Regions from separate parts of the Pectobacterium atrosepticum genome, predicted to be linked through region 2. Evidence: riboswitches for the same ligand, from Rfam matches in the RefSeq annotation. Region 2 holds a riboswitch; each other region holds the start of a gene.
What was found. A riboswitch is a leader RNA that binds a small molecule or an ion and turns the genes downstream of it on or off. The one in region 2 is predicted to bind thiamine pyrophosphate.
Positions count from the first base shown of each region.

Region 1: linked by a shared signal. The riboswitch ahead of thiC (phosphomethylpyrimidine synthase ThiC) and the one ahead of thiB (thiamine ABC transporter substrate binding subunit) in region 2 are both predicted to bind thiamine pyrophosphate.
Region 3: linked by a shared signal. The riboswitch ahead of thiM (hydroxyethylthiazole kinase) and the one ahead of thiB (thiamine ABC transporter substrate binding subunit) in region 2 are both predicted to bind thiamine pyrophosphate.

Region 1 is NZ_CP009125.1:273,516-279,826, forward strand. Features, by position in the region: gene GZ59_RS01225 (HesA/MoeB/ThiF family protein) at 1-539, opposite strand, end outside; gene thiE (thiamine phosphate synthase) at 541-1,182, opposite strand; gene thiC (phosphomethylpyrimidine synthase ThiC) at 1,179-3,158, opposite strand; TPP riboswitch at 3,273-3,410, opposite strand; gene rsd (sigma D regulator) at 3,533-3,994, opposite strand; gene nudC (NAD(+) diphosphatase) at 4,103-4,885, shown strand; gene hemE (uroporphyrinogen decarboxylase) at 4,985-6,049, shown strand; gene nfi (deoxyribonuclease V) at 6,065-6,311, shown strand, end outside.
Region 2 is NZ_CP009125.1:4,166,657-4,172,967, forward strand. Features, by position in the region: gene GZ59_RS18415 (LysR family transcriptional regulator) at 77-982, shown strand; TPP riboswitch at 1,137-1,233, shown strand; gene thiB (thiamine ABC transporter substrate binding subunit) at 1,314-2,297, shown strand; gene thiP (thiamine/thiamine pyrophosphate ABC transporter permease ThiP) at 2,273-3,880, shown strand; gene thiQ (thiamine ABC transporter ATP-binding protein ThiQ) at 3,867-4,577, shown strand; gene GZ59_RS18435 (family 43 glycosylhydrolase) at 4,582-6,204, opposite strand.
Region 3 is NZ_CP009125.1:3,500,742-3,507,052, reverse strand. Features, by position in the region: gene GZ59_RS15490 (LysR family transcriptional regulator) at 1-150, opposite strand, end outside; gene GZ59_RS15485 (sulfite exporter TauE/SafE family protein) at 380-1,147, shown strand; gene GZ59_RS15480 (alpha/beta hydrolase family protein) at 1,192-2,244, shown strand; partial or broken gene GZ59_RS23925 (hypothetical protein) at 2,448-2,528, opposite strand; gene GZ59_RS15475 (GGDEF domain-containing protein) at 2,699-3,622, opposite strand; gene ahr (NADPH-dependent aldehyde reductase Ahr) at 3,776-4,795, opposite strand; TPP riboswitch at 5,163-5,259, shown strand; gene thiM (hydroxyethylthiazole kinase) at 5,295-6,089, shown strand; gene thiD (bifunctional hydroxymethylpyrimidine kinase/phosphomethylpyrimidine kinase) at 6,086-6,311, shown strand, end outside.

The sequences.
Region 1 (6,311 bases), 1.1 Mb from region 2:
CAGCCAGAGTGATAAGGCGGCGTGAAGACCGTGAGTTGACCGCTGAAACCGACGGCGCTACCGCTGATCAGCGGCTTGCCAGCCCCTACGCAGGCGGCGTTAACCGCATGGCGGGTTATCATGTTGTCGCTGCAATCCAGTACCAGATCGACACGGCTGACGGCGTTGTGTAACGCGTCACCGCTTAGCCTTTCGGTAATAGCAATCGCTTCTGAATGTGGGTTTAACGCCTGTAGCTGACGCTGTGCCAACACCGCTTTGGGCTGGTCGGTTTCGCTGGTGCGATACAGAATCTGGCGTTGCAGGTTGCTGATATGCAGCGAGTCATCGTCGGCAAGCAGTAGCGTGCCGACTCCTGCGGCGGCAAGATAGAGTGAGGCGGGCGAGCCCAGTCCACCTAGCCCTACCAGCAGAACGCGGGCAGCTTTGAGCTTCTCCTGACCTTCCGGGCCAATATCTTCCAGCATCAGTTGACGGCTGTAGCGCATGAACTCGCTATCGCTCAGTCCCGCAGGCGTTGGAGGGTGATTAGTTACCATTTCATGCCTCCCGTCCCTCAATCATCTTGAGCAGCGTCGCCGTGGCTTGCCGCCAGTCTGGTGCCTGAGTAATGGCGCTGACGACGGCAATGCTGCCGACGCCCGTTGCCAGCACCGCAGGCACTCTGTCGATGCTGATCCCACCGATTGCCACCGTGGGAAAACGGCCTTGCAGATCGGCGATGTGTCGGGTCAGTTCGGCCAACCCCTGCGGCGCAGAAGGCATATCTTTGGTCTGCGTGGGGAAAATATGCCCGAGTGCGATGTAGGACGGGTTTATTGCTACTGCACGCGCCAGTTCACGATCGTAGTGCGTAGAGACGCCTAAGCGCAGGCCGGCTTTTTTAATCGCAGCCAGATCGGCTGTATCCAGATCTTCCTGACCCAGATGTACGCCATACGCCTGATGCTTTACTGCCAATGTCCAGTAGTCATTGATGAAGAGCTGAGCCTGATAGCGACTACCCAATGCGATCGCTTGGATCACATCGGTTTCGGCTTGTTCATCTGACCGATCTTTGATTCTTAGCTGGATCGTTTTCACCCCGACACCGAGCAGGCGTTCGATCCACTCCACGCTATCGACAACAGGATAGAGCCCCAGCCGCTGTGCCGTTGGGGCAAAAGGCGTCGAGTCCGTCATTTGCTTTCCTCGGCTTGTAGGCTGGTGGCGCTGTGATAAAGCTCGCTGCCACGAGAGCGGAATTCCTGCGACATCTCAGCCATGCCAATTTCAATCGGTTTGGCTTCCGTTTCCTGTTTCGCGGCGTAATCGCGCACTTCCTGTGAGATTTTCATCGAACAGAATTTAGGACCGCACATGGAACAGAAGTGGGCGACTTTACCGGATTCTTGCGGCAACGTTTCATCGTGGTAGGCGCGTGCCGTTTGCGGATCGAGTGCCAGATTGAACTGATCTTCCCAACGGAATTCGAAGCGCGCTTTAGACATGGCGTTATCACGGATTTGAGCGCCGGGGTGACCCTTCGCAAGATCGGCCGCGTGGGCGGCGATCTTGTAGGTAATCAGCCCTTGCTTGACGTCTTCTTTGTTCGGCAAGCCGAGATGCTCTTTCGGTGTCACGTAACAGAGCATCGCACAACCGAACCAGCCGATCATGGCGGCACCGATGCCAGAGGTAAAGTGATCGTAACCCGGTGCAATATCTGTGGTTAGCGGGCCGAGTGTGTAGAACGGCGCTTCGTGACAGTGCTCCAGCTCTTCGGTCATGTTGCGGCGGATCATCTGCATCGGAACGTGCCCGGGGCCTTCGATCATTACCTGTACGTCGTATTCCCAGGCAATTTTGGTTAGCTCACCCAGTGTATGCAGCTCGGCAAACTGCGCTTCGTCATTGGCATCCTGAATGGAGCCTGGGCGTAAGCCGTCACCCAGCGACAGCGCGACATCATAAGCGGCGCAGATTTCACAGATTTCGCGGAAGTGTTCGTACAGGAAGCTCTCTTTGTGATGCGACAGGCACCACTTCGCCATGATGGAACCCCCGCGCGAGACGATGCCGGTCAGGCGTTTGGCCGTCATCGGGACGTAGCGCAACAGCACGCCAGCATGGATGGTGAAATAGTCCACCCCTTGCTCGGCCTGTTCCAGTAGCGTATCGCGGAACATTTCCCAGTTCAGGTTTTCCGCCACGCCGTTCACTTTCTCCAGCGCCTGATAGATTGGCACTGTCCCGATTGGCACCGGACTGTTACGCAGAATCCACTCGCGAGTCTCGTGAATATAGCGTCCGGTCGAGAGATCCATCACCGTATCCGCGCCCCAACGGGTAGACCAGACCAGCTTTTCCACCTCTTCTTCGATGGAGGACGTCACGGCGGAGTTACCAATATTGGCGTTAACTTTCACCAGAAAATTGCGGCCGATAATCATCGGTTCCGATTCTGGGTGATTGATGTTTGAGGGAATAATAGCGCGCCCGGCAGCCACTTCCTGACGGACGAATTCCGGCGTGATGTTTTCCGGCAGGAGGGCACCGAAACTTTGGCCCGGATGCTGTTGGCGCAGAACTTCGCCGCGAATGCGCTCGCGTCCCATATTTTCGCGAATAGCGATAAATTCCATTTCGGGGGTAATCATGCCCTGTCGCGCATAGTGAAGCTGGGTGACGCGTTTGCCTGTTTTGGCACACAGCGGTCGTGGCAAATGTTCGAAGCGCAGATGATCCAGACCAGCATCCGCCATGCGCTGTTGGGTGAAATCGGAGCTGACGCCGGATAACGCTTCGGTGTCGTGACGTTCTGCAATCCAACTGGCACGCAGCTTCGCTAACCCAACGCGGACATCGGGTTGCGCGGCGGGGTCGCCATAAGGCCCTGATGTATCATAAACCGGGATCGGCTCATTGGGTTCGTATTGGGGATCGTCTTTGCTGCCGCCGAGTAGCGTCGGGCTGAGCTGAATCTCCCGCATCGGTACGGCGATGTCGTCACGCGAGCCCGCAAGGTAAATACGTTTTGAATTGGGAAAGGCGGTTCCCTGTAAAGTTTCAATAAACCGCTGAGCGGCAGCACGCTGTTCACGGCGACTTGGTTTTGACGATGTGGATGGCTCTTGTGTTGCAGACAAGGGGTTGATAGACAATGGTTCTGTAGACATAGCAAGTTCCTGTAATGCGTAAAGGGAAGATTGCTTGTCTGGAGCCCGGAGGGAGTAATAATGATATTAAGCATCAGGGTAGGTATGTAGAAATACACAGCCTTGGGCTCAATGAGGTGCATTACTCTTGTTCCCTTCGCAGGTATTAACCCGATCAGGTTCCGCGGATCCCGAATTAACGGTCTCAGCCTGTGCGCTCATAGGTTCCGTAAAAACGAAACACAAGCACGCTAGGCACTCCGACAAGATTTGCCCGTCTCTTAAACGGGCGAATAAAACCCCTACACTGTATGACGGCAAAACGCGGATGTCAAAGCGTGCCGATTTTACCTGTACAGCGTGTGATGATGGTCTTAAATAACGTCAAATGATGGCTAGTTATCGTAAACCTGCTTGATCATGTTGTCTTCTAACGTAAAACGCTCTTCTAATGCTTCGCCGACGCTGGAAAGTGCCTGCTGGAATTCGATGCAGTTATCGTGGTCGATGGCGGCCGCCAGGTGGCTATCGTAAAACGTCATGATTTGCTGCGTGTTATTTTGCAGGGCGAAGTCGAGCTGGGTGGAAAGTGCTAATACTTGTTCGCTGTGGGTCGCTGCTTCATGCAGCATTTTTTCATATAAATGAAAGTGGCCTGTTGAAAGATAGTCCACCAGATTCTGGCAAAAATTATCCAATGCCTCTTCATCCAAAAGAGAAAGCGCTTCCTTATTCGGCTTGATGCCAACCAGATGATAGTAAGCCACCAGAAGCTGCTTACGCGCTTGTAGCCATTGGTCGATTAACGCATTATTGCCACCAACGTATTCAGTCAGACTTTGTAGCTGGTTTAGCATTGTTGACTCCGTGAACGGTAAGAACTAACTGAAATCCCAGTTATAAAACTTATGTAATCACTCTGAATGTAAAATGCCAGTGAAGTGGCAGTGGAGCAATAAAAAGATATGGAACAGACGCTAAAAGGTGATGAAACCGGCTGGTGGGTCGTTAGCGATGCGGTACAAATCTGGATGCCTCAAGGAGAATTGCCACTCGGAACGGCTACAGAGTGGTCGTTACAGGGGAAAACAGCTCGTCAAATCGGTGAATGGCAAGGGCAGCTTGCCTGGCTGGTGTGTCAGGGTCGGGATACTGATATGGCATCGGTTCGCCAACTGCTCGATCAGGACGTGGGTTTATTCCAACTAGCGGGGCGAGGCGTACAGCTGGCTGAGTTCTATCGATCTCATCGTTTTTGCGGTTACTGCGGGCATGAAATGGTGCGGAGTAAAACGGAGCTGGCGTGCTTATGTCATCACTGCAAAGAGCGTTATTACCCGCAGATCGCGCCTTGCATCATCGTCGCGATTCGCCGTGGCGAGGAAATTTTGCTGGCGCAGCACAATCGACATCGCGGAAACATGTACACCGTGCTGGCTGGGTTTGTAGAAGTAGGCGAAACGCTGGAGCAAACGGTCGTGCGTGAGGTAATGGAAGAGAGCCAAATCCAGATAAAAAATCTGCGTTACGTGAGTTCGCAGCCTTGGCCATTCCCTCATTCTCTGATGATGGCGTTTATGGCCGATTATGCGGGTGGAGACATCAAGCACGATCCGAAAGAGCTGCGTGACGCAGGCTGGTTCCGCTATGACCAACTCCCTCAGTTGCCTCCGCCGGGCACCGTGGCGCGTCGGCTTATCGAAGATACGGTGGTGTTGTGCCGCGCTTATCACGAGAACGAAGGCTGACGTGGTACTATTTGCACCATAACGTATTCGTTTCATAAAACATCTGCTTCAACCCATCTATCCGGTGTAGAACCGCCGTGAGGCTGAAAGGAAAAGAACATGACTGATCTGAAAAACGATCGCTATTTGCGGGCATTATTGCGCCAACCTGTTGATATCACTCCGGTGTGGATGATGCGTCAGGCGGGGCGTTATTTGCCGGAATATAAGGCAACGCGCGCGCAGGCTGGCGATTTTATGTCGCTGTGTAAAAACGCAGAGCTGGCTTGTGAAGTCACGTTACAACCTTTGCGGCGTTATGCGCTGGATGCAGCGATCCTGTTCTCTGATATCCTGACTATCCCAGATGCCATGGGCTTAGGCCTCTATTTTGAAGCGGGGGAAGGCCCACGCTTTCACTCACCCATCACGACTCATGCCGATGTGGTTAAACTGCCGGTTCCCGATCCAGAACAGGAACTCGGTTATGTGATGAACGCGGTGCGGACGATCCGTAAAAATCTTGCTGGTGAAGTGCCGCTCATTGGCTTCTCGGGTAGCCCGTGGACGCTGGCGACCTATATGGTTGAAGGCGGCAGTAGTAAAGCATTTACCGTCATCAAGAAAATGATGTTTGCTGAGCCTAAAACGCTGCACCTGTTGCTGGATAAGCTGGCTGATAGCGTCATTCTTTATCTCAACGCACAGATTCGCGCAGGCGCGCAGGCGGTAATGGTATTCGATACCTGGGGCGGTGCATTGAGCGGGCGTGACTACAAAGAATTCTCTCTGCATTACATGCATAAGATCGTTGACAGTTTACAGCGTGAGAATGAAGGGCGCCGTGTGCCAGTGACGCTCTTTACCAAAGGCGGGGGCCAGTGGCTAGAAGCGATGGCAGAAACAGGCTGTGACGCTCTGGGGCTGGACTGGACGAGCGATATTGCCGATGCACGTCGTCGCGTAGGTGATAAAGTGGCGTTACAGGGAAATATGGATCCCTCAATGCTGTACGCCGATCCGGCACGGATCGAACAGGAAGTGGCATCGATCCTCGCTGGATTTGGGCAAGGCAACGGACATGTTTTCAATCTGGGTCACGGCATTCATCAGGACGTGCCGCCGGAGCACGCGGGCGTTTTTGTTGAAGCGGTACATCGGTTGTCCCGCGCTTATCACGCATGATTCACAGGAGGTGATGTGATTGATACACAACGGCTGCGAGCTGAGCAGTTGGCTCGCGCTTCTGATGTGATTCGGCACGATGATTTACCTTTTGAACAGCCTGCGTTTATCGCGGGTGCGGATGTTGGCTTTGAACAAGAAGGTTCGGTAACTCGCGCCGCAATTGCGGTAATGCGCTATCCTTCGTTGGAACTGGTAGAATACAAGATTGCGCGTATCAGCACGACGATGCCTTATATCCCCGGTTTTCTTTCGTTTCGTG
Region 2 (6,311 bases):
ACGATAAGGTGATATAGCTGCTAATACGGCAGTACGTCTTATCAACGTTTCATCGCAAATGGGGAGACATCATCGTATGGATCGGTTTCAGGCCATGGAAACATTTATCCGTGTGGTCGATGCGGGTAGTTTCAAAAAAGCGGCGGAAACCCTGCATGTTCTGCCATCCACCGTCACCCGTAGCATCAAAGAACTCGAATCACATCTCGGCGCTCGGTTACTCAACCGAACGACGCGAGCACTCAGTATTACGGATGTTGGCCTGCGCTATTACGACAGTTGCAAAGCGATCTTGCGGGATGTGCACGCGGCGGAAAGCGTAACGGCACAGCAAAAGGAGGAACTACAGGGAACGATCAGAATCGGGGCGACACCTTCTCTGGTCAAAAATTTCCTTATCCCGGCACTACCCGACTTCTGTGAACGTCATCCTGGAATAAGGTTGGACTTCCACCTGGGTGATGCCACTGTGGATATTGTCCAGCAAGGTATCGATTGTGTCATCAGAACCGGAGAACCGCCGTTATCGCGACTGGTCGCACGGCGACTCGGTACGTTCCAGTGGCATATCTGCGCTTCCCCACGCTATCTTGAACAGCATGGACACCCCACAACGGTGGACTCGCTCAAAGAGCATACCGCAGTGGGATATACCCACAGCCGGACAGGTCGTTCAACGAGTTGGGGGTTTCACGATGAGGCACACACCGTAGCGATTCCGCGAGCAGGACAGATCAGCGTAAATGACACCGATGCGTATGTCGCCGCAGGCGTAGCCGGTCTGGGCCTACTACGCATTGCCAGCTATATGGTACGCCAGCAACTCTCTGATGGACATCTTGTCAGGCTGCTTCCTGATATCGGATCACCGCTTGAACCTATTTTCATCCTCTACCCGCAAAGCCGCCACCTTTCGCCTGCTATCCGCGCCTTTATCGACTGGTGTACCGCGCTAATCGAGAAGGAAGCCGTGAAATGGTGAATGTCCACAAACAGAACAACCAAGGTCATTACGTTAAACGAAATTGTGCACGTACTGCGGTCACACCACAGCGTCCAAGTGTGCATATAAGCTTGGTTCGCGCCGCCGGAACACTGAGAGCCTTTCGCTACCCGACTTAACCCTTTACAATGAGCCGTTCTCAACGGGGTGCGGAGAATTTTTCGCTGAGAAGATACCCGTCGAACCTGATCCGGTTAATACCGGCGAAGGGATTTGAGAGTGCGGCTTATTGCTGCCTCGAAGTCCTTTGCCACCCTATGATTCTCAGGAGTGCAAAGTGTTAAATCAATTATTACAACGTTCAGCCATCGTGCTGAAAACCAGCCTGCCTTGTCTGTTACTGCTCTCAGCATCCGCTTTCGCCAAGCCCGCCCTTACCGTTTATACCTATGACTCGTTCGCTTCCGAGTGGGGTCCAGGCCCCGTCATCAAGACCGCGTTTGAAAAAGAGTGCGAGTGCGAACTGAATTTCGTCGCGCTGGAGGATGGCGCATCGTTGCTGAATCGTCTGCGTATGGAAGGCAAAAATAGCAAAGCGGACATCATTCTGGGGCTGGACAACAACCTGTTGCAGGCTGCTGAGCAAACCGGCCTGTTTACGCCACACGGTCAGGACACTAGCGCCGTTACGGTGCCGGGCGGCTGGAGCAATAAAACGTTCATCCCTTACGACTACGGCTATTTCGCGTTTGTGTATAACAAAGACACGCTGAAGAACCCACCGACAAGCCTGCATGAACTGGTGGACAGCAACGCGCCGTGGAAAGTGATCTATCAGGACCCGCGCACCAGCACACCGGGATTAGGTTTGCTGCTGTGGATGCAGAAAGTGTACGGCAACGATGCGCCGCAAGCTTGGCAGAAGCTAGCGAAAAAAACCGTTACCGTGACCAAAGGCTGGAGTGAAGCCTACGGTTTGTTTCTGAAAGGGGAAGCCGATCTGGTACTGAGCTATACCACGTCACCGGCCTATCACATCATCGAAGAGAAGAAAGACAACTACGCGGCAGCCACCTTTAGCGAAGGGCATTACCTGCAAATTGAAATCGCCGGGCAGTTGGCTTCCAGCAAAAATCCTGAGCTGGCAAAACGCTTTATGCAGTTCATCCTGAGCCCAACCTTCCAGCAGGCGATCCCCACCACCAACTGGATGTATCCGGCGGTGAAAACCGAACTGCCAGCAGGCTTCGCGACGCTCGCGGTTCCTGAAAAAGCCATGCAGTTCAGCGCGCAGGAAGTCGCCGATCAAAGGACGCAGTGGATTCAGGCATGGCAACGCGCCGTCAGCCACTGATCGGCGGACGTCTGTGGCCAGGGCTACTGGCCACCACGCTGTTAATTTCCGTTGCCGTACTGGCTTTTGGCGCACTGTGGATACAGGCACCAGAAAGCCAGTGGCGCACGCTATGGCATGACAGCTATCTCTGGCATGTCATTCGGTTTACCTTCTGGCAGGCCTTTCTCTCTGCGCTGTTTTCTACCGTTCCGGCAATTTTTCTTGCCAGAGCGCTATATCGGCGGCGCTTCCCCGGCCACCGCTGGCTGCTACGCCTGTGCGCGATGACGCTAGTGCTGCCCGTACTGGTAGCCGTTTTTGGCCTGCTCAGCGTGTATGGCCGACAAGGCTGGCTGGCCTCTGCGCTGGGCTGGCTTGACCTGAAATACACCTTTTCGCCCTATGGATTGCAAGGCATCCTGCTGGCGCATGTGTTTTTCAATCTGCCGCTAGCAACCCGATTGTTGTTGCAGTCACTGGAAGGGATCGCCACCGAGCAGCGTCAGTTAGCCGCCAATCTGGGCATGGACAGCTGGCAGCATTTCCGTCTGTTGGAATGGCCTGCCCTGCGCAGGCAAATTTTACCCACCGGCGCGCTGATTTTTATGCTCTGCTTTGCCAGTTTTGCCACCGTTCTGTCGCTAGGCGGTGGCCCGCAGGCGACCACGATTGAACTAGCTATCTATCAGGCATTGAGCTTTGATTACGATCCGGCACGCGCGGCACTGCTGGCATTAATTCAGATGGTCTGTTGTCTCGGTTTGGTGCTGTTGAGCCAGCGGTTGGGGAGTATTTTGCCTGTCGGCAGTACGCAGCAGCTTGCCTGGCGTAACCCGCAGGATAGCGCCTTAAGCCGCCTCACTGACGGCCTTCTGATCGGTGCGCTGTTGCTGCTGGTTGTTCCCCCCTTGCTGGCCGTGGTGGTTGATGGCGTGAACCGCTCATTGGTTTCCGTGCTGCAACAGCCTGTGCTCTGGCAAACGCTGTTTACTTCGCTACGTATTGCCTTAAGCGCAGGATTGCTGTGTCTGGTGCTGACCATGATGCTGCTTTGGAGCAGCCGCGAGCTCAAGTTACGCCAGAAGCCACTCTACGGGCAGTTGATGAATCTGAGCGGTATGCTCATCCTCGCCATGCCGGGTATTGTGCTGGCAACGGGTTTTTTCCTGCTGCTGAATAACAGCATCGGGTTGCCGCAATCCCCCTATGTGCTGGTCGTATTCACGAATGCGCTGATGGCAATTCCGTATGCCATTAAGGTGCTGGAAAACCCCATGTTGGACGTTGCCGAGCGCTACAACCGGCTCTGTACTTCACTGGATATTCGCGGCTGGCAGCGATTGAAGTTGATCGAACTCGTCGCGCTGAAACAGCCGCTCGCGCAAGCGTTAGCCTTTGCCTGTGTGCTGTCGATCGGGGATTTCGGCGTTATCGCGCTATTTGGCAATGAGCAATTCCGCACGCTGCCGTTCTATCTGTACCAACAAATTGGCTCCTATCGCAGCGCCGACGGCGCAGTCACGGCACTGTTGTTGATGCTGCTGTGCTTTATGTTATTTACCCTGATTGAGAAACTGGCAGGCCGTCATGATCGCGCTTGAGAAATTAACCTACTTCTATCAGCACTTACCCATGCGTTTTGATTTTCACGTCAAACCGGGAGAGCGCATCGCTATCCTCGGCCCCAGCGGTGCGGGAAAAAGCACGCTGTTAAATCTGGTGGCGGGTTTCCTGATGGCAGACAGCGGCGAACTGAGGCTTAACGGTGAATCTCACCGCGAGACGCCCCCCGCCAAACGGCCGGTTTCGATTCTGTTTCAGGAAAATAACCTGTTTCCTCACCTGACGATTGGGCAGAACATCGCGCTGGGGTTGCACCCCGGCCTGCGGCTCAATGCCGCACAGCGTGAAACGCTGCGGCAGATTGCTGACAGGGTCGGATTAACCGATCTTCTTGATCGTCTGCCCTCGCAGGTGTCCGGTGGACAGCGTCAGCGCGCGGCATTAGCACGCTGTCTGGTGCGTCACCAGCCAATTCTGCTGTTGGATGAACCTTTCTCGGCACTCGATCCCGCACTACGTCAGGAGATGCTCGATCTGGTTGAAAGCGTGTGTGAGGAGCGCCAATTCACGCTATTGATGGTGTCCCACAATCTGGATGATGCCATGCGGATCGCAAAACGTACGGTACTGATCGTGGACGGGCAGATTTATTATGATGGGCCGACTCAGGCGTTACAGGATGGCAGCGCCGATGCTGCCGCCATCCTGGGAATTTCACGCCCGTCTTCCGATTAAAGAGTTAAGGTAAAGCCTGATAGCGCAGGTTACTGAACGTGACCTCGCCTTCGCCCGACGCATATAACGCTGGCCGCAAGCTGAGGAAGTCATACGCGACGTTGTGATGGTAGCCGGACACTTCCATCTGCACCGGATATTTCTTCCACGGTTCCTGATCCGAGGTTCGGGTGTAAAACGTCACGATGTGGCGATCGTTTTTCATCCGAATTTGCACCTCATTACCCGTGATGTGCGGCAATTTCTTCTCTGCCCTTTCCAGCCCATAGCGGTGCATCACAATGCCATCCTGATTAAACGACAGCCCGACGTAGAGTTTCGCATTGTAGAACAGCAGTAAACCGGCCTGTGCTCCAGGGGCGAAATTCGCCGTGACTTCAATTTGGTAAGCCTGATCGCCGGGGATCATCGTCAGCGGTGCACTGTCTTTTGGCGATGTTCCTTTTGCTTTCAGGTGCAGCTTGCCATCGGTGAGCGTAACCCGCTTTAGCTCTTCCGCATTGGCGCGGTAAAAATGCCAGCGGGCTGGAAATTTCTCGTCAGTGAAGCTATCAGACCAACCGATACCGTGAGGCACCGCCTCGCCCCCTTCCGGTTTACGAATCGGTTTGCCAGTATCGAATCCGGCAGAGGTAAACCAGCCGTCATCGCCCCAGACAATCGGCTCCAGCATCGCCTGCCGTCCCAGCGTCATAAAGCCGTTTTCATAACCGTGATACACCATGTACCAATTTTTATCCGGCCCTTCGATCAGCGTCGCGTGACCGCGCGACCACCACTTATCTGAACGATCCTGCGTGCGGATAATCGGGTTATGCGGTGAGTTTTCCCACGGCCCGTTGATCGACTTCGATCGAGCCGCAATCACCATGTGCCCCGTTGGTGGCCCAGCCGTGCCACCTTCCGCCAGCACCATGTAGAAGTAGTCGCCGTGGCGCAACATCTTCGGCCCTTCCTGCGAGAAGCTTTCCACATCCCACGCTTCCGGGTACTGCCATCCCTGATAAACCACCTCCATTTCACCGACCGTCGACAGCCCATCATCCGTTAACTGCACACGGTTGCCGCCAGACATAAAGATGTAACGCTTACCGTCTTCCCCCACCACATGGCCGGGATCGCTGGCCGGATTTTTCAAGCCAGTATCTTTCGGCGGCGTCCACGGGCCGCGAATATCATCGGCGGTGATCACATACAGCGTTTTCTTTTTCGTCCCTTTGGCATCGATAATCCGGTTCGTCGTGAAGTAGAGGTAATATTTATCGTTGTGCTTCACTAGATCTGGAGCCCAAATTGCGTCAACGGGCGTCGTTATCGCGGGGCCAAGCGGCTGCCAGTTCACCAAATCGCGCGAATGCCAAATTAGCAGTCCGGGGATATCGTCAAATGACGAGAACGTCATGTAGTAATCCTCCCCATCTTTGATAATCGTAGGGTCGGGATGATCGCCCGCAATGATAGGGTTGAGATAGCAGCCATTACCCAAATCCGCCTGACGCTGCTGCTCAATACCCCGCATCCACTCGTTGGCGGGGCCAGCCTGACAGGCGATCGCCTGGCTTATACCCATCGCCATCAGCAAGATGCCACTCAGCGCGCCTTTCCCCACCGTTCGGGAGATACTCATTTATTACCACCCCATTATCTCAATGATTATTTGATAATTTATAACATTGAAACCGTGTTCCAGTTGTGAAAACAGTCACGCTTCTCTGGCTTTTGGATGAAAAATCA
Region 3 (6,311 bases), 670 kb from region 2:
GTCCACGGTACGTTCCAGCTCGGCGATACGCTTGCTCAAAGCCGAAAGCGTGATGTGAAACTTTTCTGCGGCTTTGGTCAGGCTACCCGACTGGGCAACCTGCAAAAAGATACGGAGCGACTGAAGGTCAAAATGCGCAGGATTAATCATGGTTTATCGAGAGTCCTCTGCAGGGCTGGAAAACTGCGCAATAGCTGGCAGTTTGATTCCGCGCAGCATGTCGTCGCATATCTTATGTCAGGCTGTAAGTTAACACATTCGGAGGTTTTCCTGACAGGAAAGGGTCATTGACTATTCAGGGATTATCAAAATGCGTCTCTGCACCTAGGATGGTGTCGTTCTCTCTCTATTTTTGCCTTATGGGTTATTTGGTTACGTTATGTTTAGCTTAATGATGTTCAGCGATATTTTGTTGTGTTTGCTTTTGGGTATCGGACTGGGATTTTGCGGAGGAATGCTGGGGATTGGCGGTGGGCTTATCGCGATTCCGATTTTGGGAGTGCTCTTCGGGATGGATCAGCATATGGCACAGGGAACCGCGCTGGTGATGATTACGCCTAACGTACTGATTGGTTTTCTGCGCTATCGCCAGCGTAACCGTATTGATACGCGGGTGGCGCTGACGATGTGTGCTTTTGCGACGGGCTCTGCCTACCTTGCTGCTCACATCGCTTCATCGATTGATGTTCACCACCTTCAGCGCGCCTTTGCCACTTTTCTGCTGGTGTTGGCGGCGTACTATATGTGGCAGTGGTATAACAAAAAGCGCAGCCAAAGGTCGGAGATTGTCCTGTCGACCAAATATCTGCCGCTACTCGGTGTAGCGAGCGGGTTTATGTCCGGTATTTTTACCGTCGGCGGCGGTCTGGTGGTGGTGCCAGTACTGGTTACGCTGTTTGCTTTTGCACAAACGCAAGCGCAGGGTATGGCGCTGATTCTTGTAGTGCCGGGCGCACTGGCGGCGCTGCTATCCTATTCGCAGGCGGGTAATGTTGACTGGAGTATCGGCTTACCACTGGCGCTGGGGGGAATTGTCAGCGTGTCCTGGGGCGTCGCCGTTGCCCATAAACTGCCGGTGGCTTATCTACGCGGCGCGTTTTGTCTGATGCTGATCGGCGTGGGAATCGCTATGCTGGTGCTGAAATAACCGCTAAAGCAATGCGCTTTTGCAGCGAAATGAGAACCAGATAGATGAAAAAATGGAAAGTGTGGATTGTAGTACTGTCGATTGCCGTTATGGCCGCGCTGTTTACGCTTTCCGGGCTATCTGACTTCGAGTTGGATAATGCCACTGTGTCACCGTTTCGCTTTCCGTCTGGGCAGAATGTTTTGGCTGGTTCTCTGATTGTGCCAAAAGGCGTGATGTCTCCGCCTATTGTGCTGATTGTTCATGGTGATGGGGCGCAAGATCGATTCTCCGAGTCTGGCTATCTTCCTTTAATTGACCAGTTTATCGACGCTGGGATTGGTGTTTTTACCTGGGATAAACCCGGCGTCGGGGAAAGCTCAGGTGATTGGCTGAATCAATCCATGCAGGATCGTGCTGATGAAGCGGGTGCAGCGCTGAATGCAGTCAGAGCACTTCCTGAAATGGATCGGCGCAAGATCGGATTTCTCGGGTTTTCTCAGGCAGGCTGGGTCATCCCATCTGCTGCCAGCCAGTTTCATCCTGCGTTCTCGGTGATGGTGGGTAGTGCGCTCAACTGGAGAGAGCAGGGTGTCTATTATACTCGTCAGAAACTGACGCGCGCCGGAATGGCGGAAGCGGAAATTGAGCGGCAGGTCAGCGCCGAGTTAACAGCCAATGACGCCGTTTTTGGCCAGCCTGAGATCGCTGACCCGGCCCGACGGCCGGATATCGAACCGCGCCGATTTGCCTTCATTGCCCGTAACTATCTGGCGGATGCGACGGAGGACGTTAACGCAATGCCCGGCCCGGTGTTAGCACTATGGGGGAGCGACGATCTCAATGTCGATCCACAGCAGAATGCAGCGAGGTATCAGCAACTCTTGACTGTCCGTCTTCATCAGCAAGCGGTGATTGTGCCAGACGCGACGCATGGATTACTGCGCGCGCCGCTGTTCAATGACCAACTGACGGCGGAATGGCCACAGTGGAAGAAGGTGGCTTTCATGATTCTGGGCAGGAAGGCCTATGCACCTGGAGCCATTAGGCAGATGACAGAGTGGATAACGGCTGAGGTTAGTAATGACGGGTCACGCGGCTCTCACTTGCCTGAGTGAAAACGTGTAAATGCATCCAACGTTCATATTTAGTGCTTTTCATTCCTACTTACTCCTTTAAATAGATAGGCATTAAGCCTAAATTTTTCAGTACTTTCTCCGTTGATAGGTAGGAAGTCATGCGGCCAGACTGATGGTTTTTCTCAGATTCCTGACCGTTGTTGGAACGGCCCGAACGAATCAGGGTCGACGTCCTCTCTGAAGCCCAATCCGCCCAGGCCATAAATGGCGATCCACTGCCCCAGCTTGATTTGCGAGACTTTCACCGCTTTATAAAAGAGTACACGCTGGTCAGTGAGTTGGTTGATCAGGAAGTGTTTAATTTTGTTACAGAATGATAGGTGGCTAGAAAGATGGTTTTCTGTGGCGGGAATGCCGATTTCAGTAGTTTTTATGATGATTAAGGGAGGGGGCGCGTCCGTGCGGCCGTGTTATCGGATGAGGTTGCGTTGAGTTACTGCGTTTTTTCTTTCGGCTCCAGAGCCCATTCCACTTTGCCTTTACCGGTATTTTTGGCTTGGTAAAGTGCAACATCCACGCGTTTCATAAAGTGTTCTGTGGGTTCCTGAGGTTGCTTTTTACCCGCCCCAATGCTGACAGAAAGATGATGCATATTTTTAATAATGATTTTGTTCGCATTTTTTAATACTTCTCTTGCCAGCTTCTCTGCCCGATCCTGTGTCCCGGCATACAAAATAATCGCGAATTCTTCGCCACCTATTCGGGTTGCGACCACTTCACTGTTATCAAAACGGGAAAGGATATGGCCGAACTTACTTAATATTTCATCACCTTTCGTATGCCCATATTTGTCATTGATGACTTTGAAATTATCGATGTCGATAATAAATAAATAGGGCGTTTTCGCTTCGGGTTTTTTTAATTCATTAATAAAAAACCGGCGGTTAGGGAGCTGCGTGAGTTCATCGCTGAATGACTGTATTCTGGCTTCAACATACTTATTATTGATTTGCTGTATCAGGGTATAGACACCGAATCCGACGCCAAACATACCAATAATTCTCAGCATATCCTCAACATAATACCCAACTAGTTTGGGCTGATAGATAAACTCATCCATGAAGTCAAACGTGGCTGAGCATATCCAGACATGTAGTCCGAGTCGAATAGATAAAGCTGAGGTATGGTTAAGTGATATTTTACTGGTACACGACAAAATAAAAAAAAGAAAAACCAGTGCAATCAAATCGGTATAAGACCCTGGATTATTGTGCAACTGCTCCTGAAAGTCGCGGTGCTTGAAGAACAGGAGATTAAATATAATGATTAACACAGACAATAAAAGGGCAAGCCTTACTGACGAGGACGCCTTCTTATTTTTATCGATAAAATCATGGTCATACTCTTTAAAAGGCATTGCGGATCTCCTCTTGTATCACCTTTCAATCCTATCATGAAACCTGTTGAATACATTCAGTAGCGTGGTGCCGAGCGGTGTTGCCAAGAGAATGACGTTAATCTGACTCATGTGCAAAAAGCAGACGCCCGATCGCTCAGGCGTCTTTACCGATTAAAAATCAGCTTTCAGTACAACGCGATAACGGGCTTTGCCGTCACGTACGTGCTGGATAGCATCGTTGATTTTCGACATTGGGAACAGTTCCGTCTGTGGCTTCACGTTGGCACGTGCGGAGAGCTTCATCAGAGAACGCAGCTCATGCGGTGAGCCAGTAGAAGAACCAGAAACGCTGCGGTCGCCCGCGATGAGCGTAAAGGCTGGAACGCTAAATGGCTTCATTACTGCGCCGACGGTATGGAACTTCCCGTTGTAGGCGAGCGCGTTGAAGTAGGGTTGCCATTCCAGATCGACGCTCACGGTGTTGATGATCAGATCGAACTGGCCTGCCAGTGCGGTCAGCGCCTGCGGATCGCGACTGTTGACGACTTTATCGGCACCCATCGCCAACACTTCCTGCTCTTTGGACGGGTTTGAGCTGAACGCCGTGACCTCACAGCCCATCGCATGCAGGAGCTTAATCGCAATATGCCCCAGACCGCCGATACCGATCACGCCGACGCGGCTGGTCGCAGTGACATGGTGCATTAACAGCGGTTTGAAGACGGTGATGCCGCCGCACAGTAGCGGACCCGCCGATTCGATATCAATGGAATCAGGAAGCGGGATAGCCCATTGCCAGTTCGCTCGGATCTTATCGGCAAAACCGCCTTTGTTCAGAATCGTTGGCACGCTGCCTTGCTGACAGTTGGTTTGGCTGCCGCTGATACAGGCATCGCAGTGCCCACAGCTGCGTGCCGTCCAGCCAATGCCGACGCGCTGACCAATCTTTAATCCTTTGTTCTTCGCCGCGTCACCCAACGCGTGCACACGACCAATTACTTCATGCCCGGCAACCAGCGGATAGCTCGACATTCCCCATTCGTTATCGATCATCGAGAGATCGGAATGGCACACGCCGCAGTAATCAACCACGACTTCGACATCTTCCGCCTGCAGTTCACCCGCATCAAACTCATACAACTCCAGCGCTGCGCCTGCTTCCGGTGCGGCATAACTCTTGATTATCGTCATCACAATTTCCTCAGTATGGGTTTGATTAACCAGTCTAAAGGGTTATGACGTTTTTCTCTATGTCACAACGTGCCTGTGGTTTTTCATTTTGTGTCAACGCCGGAGTAGAGCGGGCTAGCGCTTGCTTTACGGGGGGCACTTACTTATGCTGCAAAGCGTAAGATCCTATCCCATTAGGGCTATTTCGTTTGCCATTTTGAACCTGGGCAGTGCTCGCACAAACGCAATTGCGTTTGAACGCCCCTTGGGGCGGCCCGAAGGGTGAGTGTAGCGAATAATCCTCACGTACTACGTGTACGCTCCGGTTTCTGCGCGCTGTCCGCGTCCAAACTGGCTGCACCAATAACGCCTACTGGGATGGCTCTAAGTACATGACTCGGGGTGCCCTTCTTTGTGAAGGCTGAGAAATACCCGTACCACCTGATCTGGATAATGCCAGCGTAGGGAAGTCACGGTATCCCACCGGTTGCCGCCTTCTTCCACGCCGGTTGGGAGACCTATGAACACGCAACCCGCCGACTTTTCTGCCGCTCAGGCAGCAACATCACTTACCCAATTTCGTTCTGCTGCTCCGCTGGTGCACTGCTTGACCAACGATGTGGTGCAATCTTTTACTGCTAATGTGCTGTTGGCACTGAATGCGTCGCCTGCAATGGTAGTCGATCCTGAAGAAGCTGCGCAGTTCAGCGCGGTGGCGGATGCGCTGCTGATTAATGTCGGGACGCTAGAGCGTACGCGCGCTGAAGCGATGCGTGCGGCCGTAAACAGCGCACATCAGGCGGGTACGCCGTGGGTGCTCGATCCGGTTGCCGTAGGCGGTTTAACCTTTCGTACTGAATTTTGCCGAGAATTGCTGACATGGAAACCAGCGGCGATTCGCGGTAATGCGTCTGAAATCATGGTGCTTGCTGGGTTAGCTGCACAAGGACGGGGCGTGGATAGTGCTGATGATTCACTGGTAGCACTCCCTGCAGCGCGAGAGTTAGCTCGGCAGGTGGGGACGATTGTTGCGGTGACCGGCGCGGTGGATTATGTCACGGACGGTGAGCGTGATATCGCGGTAACCGGCGGCGATAGCATGATGACGCGCGTGGTCGGTACGGGCTGCGCACTGTCGGCGGTGGTCGCGGGGTTTTCTTCTCTGGAAGGTGACCGCTTATCCCACGTGGCGGCAGCATGCTATGTCATGGCATTAGCGGGGCAGCAGGCGGCTTCAGTGTCACAAGGCACAGGAAGTTTTATCCCTAATTTCCTCGATCGACTCTATACCCTACGCGCGGAGGAGCTGGCATGAAGCGTATCAATGCGTTGACGATTGCGGGTACCGATCCGAGCGGTGGGGCGGGTATTCAGGCGGATTTAAAAGCGTTTTCCGCGTTGGGCGCTTATGGCACGTCGGTCATTACCGCACTGGTGGCACAAAATACGCGTGGCGTGCAGTCCGTCTACCGGATTGAACCGGATTTTGTCGCAGCGCAGTTAGATTCCGTGCTGAGTGATGTGCGTATCGATAGCG